Ensifer sp. PDNC004: one gene and its partner. The protein of the gene in region 2 interacts with the protein of the main gene of each other region in a pairwise test. Links are inferred from orthologs where the notes say so. Each region holds a gene or a part of one and is shown on either strand. Other genes may lie near its edges.

Region 1 (4,220 bases), 320 kb from region 2 along the record:
GATCGTCGAGGCGCCATAGGGCGAGCCGCCCTTGATCTCGTCGAGGCCCATCTGACCCTGGAAGGCATAGGGAAGACCAGCGACAACCATGCCGTGGTGCATCAGCGTCGGGATGAAGCCGAGGATGGTGGATTCCTGACCGCCATGCTGGGTGGCCGAGGACGTGAAGACCGAACCGACCTTGCCGACCAGCTTGCCAGAGGCCCACAGGCTGCCGGTCTGATCAATGAAGTTGCGCATCTGCGAGGCCACGGTGCCAAAGCGCGTGCCGGCGCCGAAGATGATCGCGTCGTATTGGGCAAGCTCTTCGACATGGGCGACCGGCGCGGCCTGGTCGAGCTTGAAGTGAGAGGCCTTGGCGACCTCGGCCGGCACCAGTTCCGGAACGCGCTTGACGTCGACTTCGGCCCCCGCAGACTTCGCACCTTCGGCCACGGCGTAAGCCATGGTTTCGATATGTCCGTATGCCGAATAATAGAGAACGAGAACCTTGGCCATAATTGCTCCTTTGGATACAAGCGATCCCACTTGATCACTGCTGCGCGGAAGATTTATCAAAATGCAGCCGCATGCCAGGAGCCGTCCGGGAAACAGACTGTTCTCGCAATGTGAACAATAATAATTCACTGTTAAATGACTGACTAACAAACAGGATCACCCGATGAGCACCATAAAAGTCGTCACTGCCGCCATGGTCGCCATCGGCGACGAACTTTTGTCGGGGCGAACCAAGGACAAGAACATCGGCCACCTCGCCGACATGATGACGATGGTCGGCATCGACCTCAAGGAAGTGCGGATCGTCGCCGACGACGAAGTGGCGATCGTCGAGGCGATCAATGCGGTGCGCAGCCGCTACGATTACGTCTTTACCTCCGGCGGCATCGGCCCGACTCATGACGACATCACCGCCGACGCGGTGTCGCGCGCCTTCGGCGTCGAATGCGTCTACGAGCCGGAGGCGATGGCGCTGCTCGGCGCCATGTACGAACGCCGCAACATGGAGTTTACCGACGCGCGCAAGCGCATGGCGCGCATGCCACTCGGTGCACGCCATATCCCGAACCCGGTATCGACAGCGCCGGGCTTCGCCATCGGCAACGTGCATGTCATGGCCGGCGTTCCGCAGGTCTTCCAGGCCATGCTCGACGCGCTGCTGCCCGGTCTGAATGTCGGCTCACCCCTCCTCTCCCGCACCGTACGCTCGCCCTTCGGCGAGGGAGATATCGGCAGCCCGCTGACCGAAGTGCAGAAGAACCATCCGGAGACGAGCATCGGCTCCTACCCGAAATTTGACGGCAAGACCTTCTCGACGGATATCGTCGTGCGGGCCCGCGATCCGGAAGCGCTTGCTGCAGCGGAGGCTGATGTCCAGGCGATGATCCAGGCAATCGCCGACGCGCGGGCAAAGGGATAGCGCGAAGCCCTTGCACTCAAGGCCTCAATGCCGTTATTGCATGTCGGCAAATCAGGATGACGCGTTCCCGCCTGCCCGATCTGCCGGACGCTTCGCCTTACCCTCGTTCAGACAAGCCGGAGCCCACCCATGTCGCTGCCCGATAAAGCCTTTCCCGTTTCCTGGGACCAGTTCCACCGCGATGCCCGGGCGCTTGCCTGGCGGCTGGCCGACAACGGCCAGGAATGGCGTGCCATGGTTTGCATCACCCGTGGCGGCCTGGTTCCGGCTGCGATCATTTCGCGCGAACTCAATATCCGGATGATCGAAACCGTCTGCGTCGCCTCCTACCATGACTACGACACGCAGGGGCAGATGAAAGTGCTGAAGGGCATCACGCCTGAAATCACCAAGGACGGCGGTGAAGGCGTGCTGATCGTCGACGACCTGACGGACACCGGCAAGACCGCGGCCGAAGTACGGGCAATGCTGCCGAAGGCGCATTTCGCTGCCGTCTACGCAAAGCCGAAGGGCCGGCCGCTCGTCGACACCTTCGTGACCGAAGTCAGCCAGGACACCTGGATCTATTTCCCCTGGGACTTGGGCTTCACCTACCAGGAGCCGATCGCCAAGGGCACGCGCGGCTGATAGCGCATCTGGGCGGACACCGCGAACGTCGCCTCTCAAGAGGTGGTTTGTCGCCTGTGCGCTCACGATCAACTGATCGGCGGTATCGCGCCGATCAGCGTTTCAGCGGTCAAGCCAGGCCCTGCCTTGGCCCCGGCTGCGCCATGGCGCCAGACCGCTGCGGTCGCCGATTCGAAGGCCGGCATTCCTTTCGCCAGATGTGCGCCGACGATGCCGGCAAGTACGTCCCCCGATCCGGCGGTTGCCAGCCACGGCGGCGCATTGTTGTTGACGACCGCCCGCCCGTCCGGGGCGGCAACGACGGTGTCGGCGCCCTTGTAGACGATCACGGCATGGCTCGTCCGCGCCGCGGCCTGCGCCTTCTCGATCTTCGAAAGCCCATGGTCTCCGGCAATCTCCGGAAAGAGGCGAGCGAACTCGCCATCATGCGGCGTCATGACCACCTGGCCCCTGCCTTTCGCCAGTGCCGCGAAAAGTTGGCCGGGCCTTGCCTGGAACGAGGTGATGCCATCGGCGTCGAGCACCAGAGAGCGATCGCAGAGTGCAAGCGCAAAGTCCCTCGCCTTCTTGCCGATGCCGAAGCCCGGCCCAAGGACGAAGCTGCCCAGGCGTTGGTCCTGCAGCCATTTGGTAAGCTCTCGCTTGCCGTCTACCTCCTTCACCATCACCGCCGTCAGATGAGACGCATTGATGCCGAGCGCGGCCTTGCCGGTGGCGACGGTAACCAGGCCAGCGCCAGCCGCAAGGCCCGCTGCCGCCGAAAGTCGCGCCGCGCCCGTTGCCTGGCGGTCGCCTGAGAAAACGACCAGATGCCCGCGCTTGAACTTGTGCGTCGAGGCCGCCAGGTCACCTCCCCAGCCCGCCCAGAGGAACGGCGCGTTGAGGCGCAGCGAACCTGCGCCGGCACGCACAATGCGCGCGGGAATGCCGATATCGAACACCTTGAGTGTGCCGCAGAGGGATCGCCCGGGCAGAAGCCAATGACCGGGCTTTGGCGCCATGAACGTGACGGTGTGGCGAGCGGCAAAGGCGGCGCCCCGGATCTCGCCCGTCCGGCCGTCGATGCCGCTCGGCAGATCGATGGCAACGACCGGAACGCCGCTGGCATTGACCCGTTCTATAAGGTGAGCGACGTCGTCAGGGAGGTCGCGTGACAAGCCCGCCCCAAAGAGCGCATCGATGACGACATCGCCAGCCTGTGGTTCGAATGCAGAGATTGGCGCAGCAGGACCACTCCAGTCGGACCAGGCCCGCGCTGCATCGCCTTGAAGCCTGGCGGGATCGCCGAGGACGAACACGGCGACATCCGCCCCGCTTTCGGCAAGGCCGCGGGCTGCGATGTACCCGTCGCCGCCATTGTTGCCTGGACCGCAGAGCACGACGAAGCGGCGGGCATCCGGAAAATATCGCAGGGCCGCCGCCGTCACCGCCAGTCCGGCGTTGCGCATCAGCGTAAAGCTATCGATGCGGGATTGGGCTGCCGCCCGGTCGATTGCCGTCATTTCGGCGGGCGTGATCAACAGGTGCTGAAGGTCGGAGCGCATGCGCCAGACTTATCCATGCCCGCGCGCGTGAAGCAAGGCCTCAGCCCCAACGCCATGGTTGCCTTACAATAAGGCATTTGCATATAATTATTGCTCAAATAACAAGCTTCGCCTCTGCCATGACGTGGGGGCTCTGCAAGAAGCGGGCATCTTTCGATCGGAAATCATAAAAAATAGGCAGATCGGGCCCGCCGAAGGTATGGAAATCCCGCAATCGGCGCGCCGACAGCAGATTTTTTGTCGTTCTGACAGATTTTCGCAGAAAAACTGGCATGCAACGTGCATATTCAGGGCGAGCGGGCATGATCCTGCTATCAAGGGAGAAGCGGAGAGACATTTTCTCATGAAAAAGATCGAAGCGATCATTAAGCCCTTCAAGCTCGACGAAGTGAAGGAAGCCCTTCAGGAAGTCGGCCTGCAGGGTATCACCGTCACGGAAGCCAAGGGCTTCGGGCGGCAGAAGGGCCACACGGAGCTGTATCGCGGCGCCGAATACGTGGTGGACTTCCTGCCGAAGGTAAAGGTCGAAGTGGTGCTGGCGGATGAAAACGCGGAGGCCGTCATCGAGGCGATCCGCAACGCCGCGCAAACCGGCCGCATTGGTGACGGAAAGATTTTCGTTTCCAATGTGG
Region 2 (5,452 bases):
ACGTCGCGACCGCAGCCAGCCATGCACAGGCCCTCGACGTCGAGATCGTAACGCCAGTGCTGTCCGAGTAATGGTTCACGATCCGCGATCCCGACGGCAATGCGCTGATGATCTGTCGGTACTGATCGGAAAGCCGCACTGCTGCGGCATCAGATGTCGAAGGACGGCCCCATGCGCACCGGAACCTCGCGGCATTTCTGCAGGGCGTTGAGCAGGTTCTCGGCCAGATAGTCGATCAAGGCTCTTGTCGCCGGCAACATGCCCTGGCGGGACGGGAAGACGAGGTGCACGACAACGTCGTTCGACGTCCATTCCGGCAGCACCGGCGCAAGCACGCCGGCGCGGAAGGCGCGCTCGCAGATATGGTCGGGCAAGAGCGCGACCCCCATACCTTCGATCGCGGCGCGTTCGAGAATCAGGAAGTCGCTGCAGCCGATGATCGGGCGGTGGGTGATTTCCGTCGTGTTGCCGTCGATCGAAACCAGCCGCCAGACGTCGGTCGGGTGCTGTTCGTTCATCGAGAGCGTCGCCTGCTGGCTGAGGTTCTCGATGGTGATCTCGCCCGAGCGGGCAAGGAAGGTGGGGCTGGCGGCAAGCCGCTCGCGCACCTCGCCGAACTTGCGGATGATCAGCTGGTTGTCCGTATCGAGCTGACCGCGGGCGCGCAGCGCCACGTCGACCCGCTCCTCGATCAGGTCGATGCGACGGTTGGTGGCTGTAATCAGCAGCCGGACGCCGGGATAGCGGCGGTGAAACGCTGGCAGGATATCGGCAAGCATCGGGGTGAAGCCGAGCGGGCAGGCGAGCCGGACCGTGCCCGAGGGTTCGGCGCGCACGGCGGCGATCTCAGCTTCGGCGGCAGCCACCCCGTCGAGAAGGCTCTGGCAATGCTCGTAGAACACCCGGCCGATGTCGGTGACACGCAGCTTGCGGGTCGAGCGCTCAAGCAGCCGCACGCCGAGCTGCTCCTCCAGGCGGGCCACATGTTTGCTGAGCTTGGATTTGGGTATATTGAGGTCCCGTGCCGCGGCACTGAAGCCGTTGTTTCGCACGACGGCGGCAAAAAGCCCGAGGTCGTTCAGATCCTGCATTGTCCTGTCTCCGAAGTGCGGATGATGCATATGATTGTTTCCGTCTGGAAACAGTATGTCAAATATCCGCTGGCTTATCGGGTCATTGTTTTCCCCTCATATGTGGATCACCGCAACGTAAACACAAAGGTGTTCCCATGAACGTTCTTCATATCGACTCCGGTATCCTTGGCGACCACTCGGTTTCCCGCCGTCTGACGGCCGCCCTTGCCGCCCAGGTCAAGGCTGACCGCCCGGATGCCCAGGTGACCTACCGCGATCTCGCTGGCAGCTCGCTGCCGCATCTGACCGGCGCTCAGATCATGGCCCCGGCCGACCTCGAAGGCGTCGACGCCGGCCTTGCTGCGGACGTCAAGCTCGGCCGCGACATGCTGGAAGAATTCCTGGCCGCCGACACCGTCATCATCGGCGCGCCGATGTACAACTTCGGCATTCCGAGCCAGCTGAAGGTCTGGATCGACCGCATCGCCGTCTCCGGCAAGACTTTCCGCTACACCGAGAACGGTCCGGAAGGCCTCGCCAAGGGCAAGAAGGTCATCGTCGCCTCCACCCGTGGCGGCCATTACTCCGCCGGCCCGGCGGCCGTCATGGATCACCAGGAATCCTACCTGAAGACGGTCTTCGGCTTCCTTGGCATTACCGATGTCGAGTTCGTTCGCGCCGAAGGCCTGAACCTCAGCGCCGACTCCAAGCAGTTTGCGATCGCCGAGGCTGAAAAGACCATCTCCGAAGGCAACGTGCTTCGCCTGGCGAGCTAAAAACCAAGTTCAGCGGATCACCGAGGTGATCCGGTGGGAGGGGCGTATGCCCCGCGTGCGGACGGTGCCGGTTGCGCAAGCAGCCGGCATTGTCCGTTTTCGAATATCGATATCTGCTTTATAATGGCCCCATGATGGACAGGCGGACGATCCTTTGGGGCATGACCGCTGCGGTGGCCTTCTTGTTCGCTGCCGAAGCCACGCTGGCTGCGCCGCCGGATCATGGCTGCACCTGTCGAAACCGAGACGGTTCCAAATATGAGCTTGGGCAGGTCGCTTGCCTGCGCGTCGATGGCAACGCCTATCTCGCGCGATGCGAGATGAACCTCAATGTGACCACGTGGAAGAAATTGCGTGAAGGCTGCCCGACGGCCGGCATGAACACGCCCGGTCGCCTTGCGCAGCAATCCGTCGGTTTGTGACGGGTCGGCGCGGCTTGCCGTCCTCTTTCCCGATCTTTCGAAGCCGCACGGCATCAGGCTCCGCAATCCTAAAGGTGCGAAGATATCCACAGGCGCCAGTTCGCGTTAAGGCCTCGGCTTTGGAGCCGTTGCGGATGACGTGGCCGCCGGCGCCGTAACGCTGAGGCGGCCAGGAGCGTCCGGCGATGTCAGCGCTTCAGATACTGGCGGGCCGCATACATGGCGATCGCCGCTGCGTTCGAGACGTTCAGCGACTTGATCGCGCCAGGCATGTCGAGCCGGGCAAGGTCGTTGACGATCGAGCGGGTCTTCTGCCGGAGCCCCTTGCCCTCGGAGCCGAGTACGAGCGCGATCTTCTCGCCGCTGAACGTTCCTTCCAGCGGCTGCGGTCCTTCCGAATCAAGGCCAATCGTCTGGAAGCCCAGTCGATGCAACTCCTCGATGGCATCACCAAGGTTGGTGATCTGGATATAGGGGATCATTTCCAGCGCGCCGGAGGCCGATTTGGCGAGCACGCCCGATTCGGTTGGGCTGTGGCGCATGGTGGTGATCAGCGCGCCGGCATCGAAAGCCACGGCCGAGCGCATGACGGCGCCGACATTGTGCGGATCGGTTACCTGGTCGAGCACGAGGATCAGCGGGCAGTCGCGCAGCGCCTCCAGCCGGCGATGCGGCAGCGGGCGCGTTTCGAGCATCACGCCCTGGTGGATCGCGTCGGGACCGAGAATCTTGTCGAGATCCTGTGGCGTCACCGTTTCGACCGGGAAGGGCAGGGCCGAAAGCTCCCCGAGTTCCAGCCTTGCGGCGGCGTTCTGGGTCACACTGAGGCCAATGATCTGACGCGCCGGATTGTCCAGCGCGGCGCGAACCGTGTGCAGGCCGTAAAGCAGCACTTGCTCAGGGGCGAGCTGCGGCGCTTTCCAATCGGCTGGGGCCTTTCGGCGCCTGTCCTCTTTCGGGGTTGGAATTTCGCCACGCTCTCGCTTGGCGTCGCGGTGCGCGCGCCTCAGGTTTGCGTAATGGGTGTCCTTGGCGCTCTTGTCGCCGGTGCGATCTTTGCTCATTGGCGTCTTATAGAGGGCTTGCCTGTCCGGCGAAATGGTTTTCCGCGCCGGGGGTAATTTTGCGGCTGTGGAGAAAATCGGATTTTTTGCACCGAGCCGTGTTGACAGGACGAAACGAGGCAGTCATATACCCGGCCACAGATCGAGAGCGGCACCGACAAGTCGCTGGTTGTCTCACGATCTCAAATGCTTGGTCGAAAGATCCCGACAGAATAATGGAGGGATGCCCGAGTGGTTAAAGGGGACGGACTGTAAATCCGTTGGCTCAGCCTACGTTGGTTCAAATCCAACTCCCTCCACCATTCTGCTTCTGGATCGAAGGCCCGCGGGTATAGCTCAATGGTAGAGCAGCAGCCTTCCAAGCTGAATACGCGGGTTCGATTCCCGCTACCCGCTCCAATAGCGGTGTCCTCCTTCCTTTCAGATTAATGTAGCGAATAAACATTCGCCGCTAAGCGCTTGAATGCTCTGCAAACGCAGCGATTCGCGGCGCGATGATGCCCAATCTTGTGCCGGCGTTGCGGGCTTCTTATATATCTGCAGGAAAAGGCCAGCGGTGGCCGGTCCGGGCGCGCGCAATTAAGTCTTGCGCAAATCCCCTGAAACCCTTAAACGGCTCCACAAACCGGCCCTGCCGGCTGATCATTATTCATACTTGACCACAGGAAACGTACCCATGGCAAAGAGCAAATTTGAGCGCAACAAGCCGCACGTTAACATTGGCACGATTGGCCACGTTGACCATGGCAAGACGTCGCTGACCGCAGCGATCACGAAGTACTTCGGCGAGTTCAAGGCGTACGACCAGATCGACGCCGCTCCGGAAGAAAAGGCCCGTGGTATCACGATTTCGACGGCCCACGTTGAGTATGAGACGCCGAACCGTCACTACGCTCACGTTGACTGCCCCGGCCACGCCGACTACGTCAAGAACATGATCACCGGTGCAGCGCAGATGGACGGCGCGATCCTGGTTTGCTCGGCTGCTGACGGCCCGATGCCGCAGACCCGCGAGCACATCCTGCTTGCTCGTCAGGTTGGCGTTCCGGCAATCGTCGTGTTCCTCAACAAGGTCGACCAGGTTGACGACGCCGAGCTTCTCGAGCTCGTCGAGCTGGAAGTTCGCGAACTTCTGTCGTCCTACGAATTCCCGGGCGACGACATTCCGATCATCAAGGGCTCGGCTCTTGCTGCTCTGGAAGATTCGGACAAGAAGATCGGCGAAGACGCGATCCGCGAGCTGATGGCTGCTGTTGACGCCTACATCCCGACGCCTGAGCGTCCGATCGACCAGCCGTTCCTGATGCCGATCGAAGACGTGTTCTCGATCTCGGGCCGCGGTACGGTTGTGACCGGTCGCGTCGAGCGCGGCATCGTCAAGGTTGGCGAAGAAGTCGAAATCGTCGGCATCCGCGACACGTCGAAGACGACGGTTACGGGCGTTGAAATGTTCCGCAAGCTGCTCGACCAGGGCCAGGCTGGCGACAACATCGGCGCGCTGATCCGTGGTGTTAACCGTGACGGCGTTGAGCGTGGCCAGATCCTGTGCAAGCCGGGTTCGGTCAAGCCGCACAAGAAGTTCATGGCCGAAGCCTACATCCTGACGAAGGAAGAAGGCGGCCGTCATACGCCGTTCTTCACCAACTACCGTCCGCAGTTCTACTTCCGCACGACGGACGTGACGGGCATCGTAACGCTGCCGGAAGGCACGGAAATGGTTATGCCGGGCGACAACGTCACGGTTGCCGTTGAGCTGATCGTTCCGATCGCGATGGAAGAAAAGCTGCGCTTCGCGATCCGCGAAGGCGGCCGTACCGTCGGCGCCGGCATCGTTGCCTCGATCGTCGAGTAACGATCGAAAGGCGATGCCGTAAGCTGCCGACGGCAGCAAAAAAGGTGCAAATGGCGCGCAAGCGCGATTTGCACACGGCGCCGGCATCGTTGCGTCGATCGTCGAGTAATCTGCTGATTAGATCTCAGTAGGAAGGCCCCGCCGGCGACGGCGGGGCCTTTTTCGTCGAGCAAGTCGCCAGGACCGCTGCGATGAAGCCGCGCTTGCCGTTGGTGTAGATATCCCAATCGCCCTCAGCCTCGCTCGCGAGCTGCCTTTTCAGCGT

What was found. The genes of interacting proteins can lie anywhere in the genome.
Region 1: the proteins of JVX98_RS15185 (region 2) and JVX98_RS13615 interact in binary tests that used the Escherichia coli proteins (3 or more experiments, as listed by UniProt). The link is inferred for Ensifer sp. PDNC004 from one-to-one orthologs.

The regions. Positions count from the first base shown.
Region 1 is NZ_CP070353.1:1,102,943-1,107,162, forward strand. What follows is about bases 1,351-4,220. They hold JVX98_RS13615 (NAD(P)H-hydrate dehydratase), read right to left. Parts: upstream 3,589-4,220; coding sequence 2,113-3,588; downstream 1,351-2,112. Other genes in these bases: JVX98_RS13605 (competence/damage-inducible protein A), read left to right, coding at 1,351-1,417; gpt (xanthine phosphoribosyltransferase), read left to right, coding at 1,547-2,044; JVX98_RS13620 (P-II family nitrogen regulator), read left to right, coding at 3,932-4,220. In the rest of the region: wrbA (NAD(P)H:quinone oxidoreductase), read right to left, coding at 1-498; more of JVX98_RS13605, read left to right, coding at 662-1,350. UniProt on the Escherichia coli protein: Bifunctional enzyme that catalyzes the epimerization of the S- and R-forms of NAD(P)HX and the dehydration of the S-form of NAD(P)HX at the expense of ADP, which is converted to AMP.
Region 2 is NZ_CP070353.1:1,418,613-1,424,064, reverse strand. What follows is about bases 1,398-4,148. They hold JVX98_RS15185 (RNA methyltransferase), read right to left. Parts: upstream 3,336-4,148; coding sequence 2,460-3,335; downstream 1,398-2,459. Other genes in these bases: tuf (elongation factor Tu), read left to right, coding at 4,012-4,148; JVX98_RS15190 (hypothetical protein), read left to right, coding at 1,981-2,271; JVX98_RS15195 (FMN-dependent NADH-azoreductase), read left to right, coding at 1,398-1,849. In the rest of the region: JVX98_RS15200 (LysR family transcriptional regulator), read right to left, coding at 150-1,091; more of JVX98_RS15195, read left to right, coding at 1,229-1,397; more of tuf, read left to right, coding at 4,149-5,187; JVX98_RS15165 (GrpB family protein), read right to left, coding at 5,312-5,452. UniProt on the Escherichia coli protein: Specifically methylates the ribose of guanosine 2251 in 23S rRNA.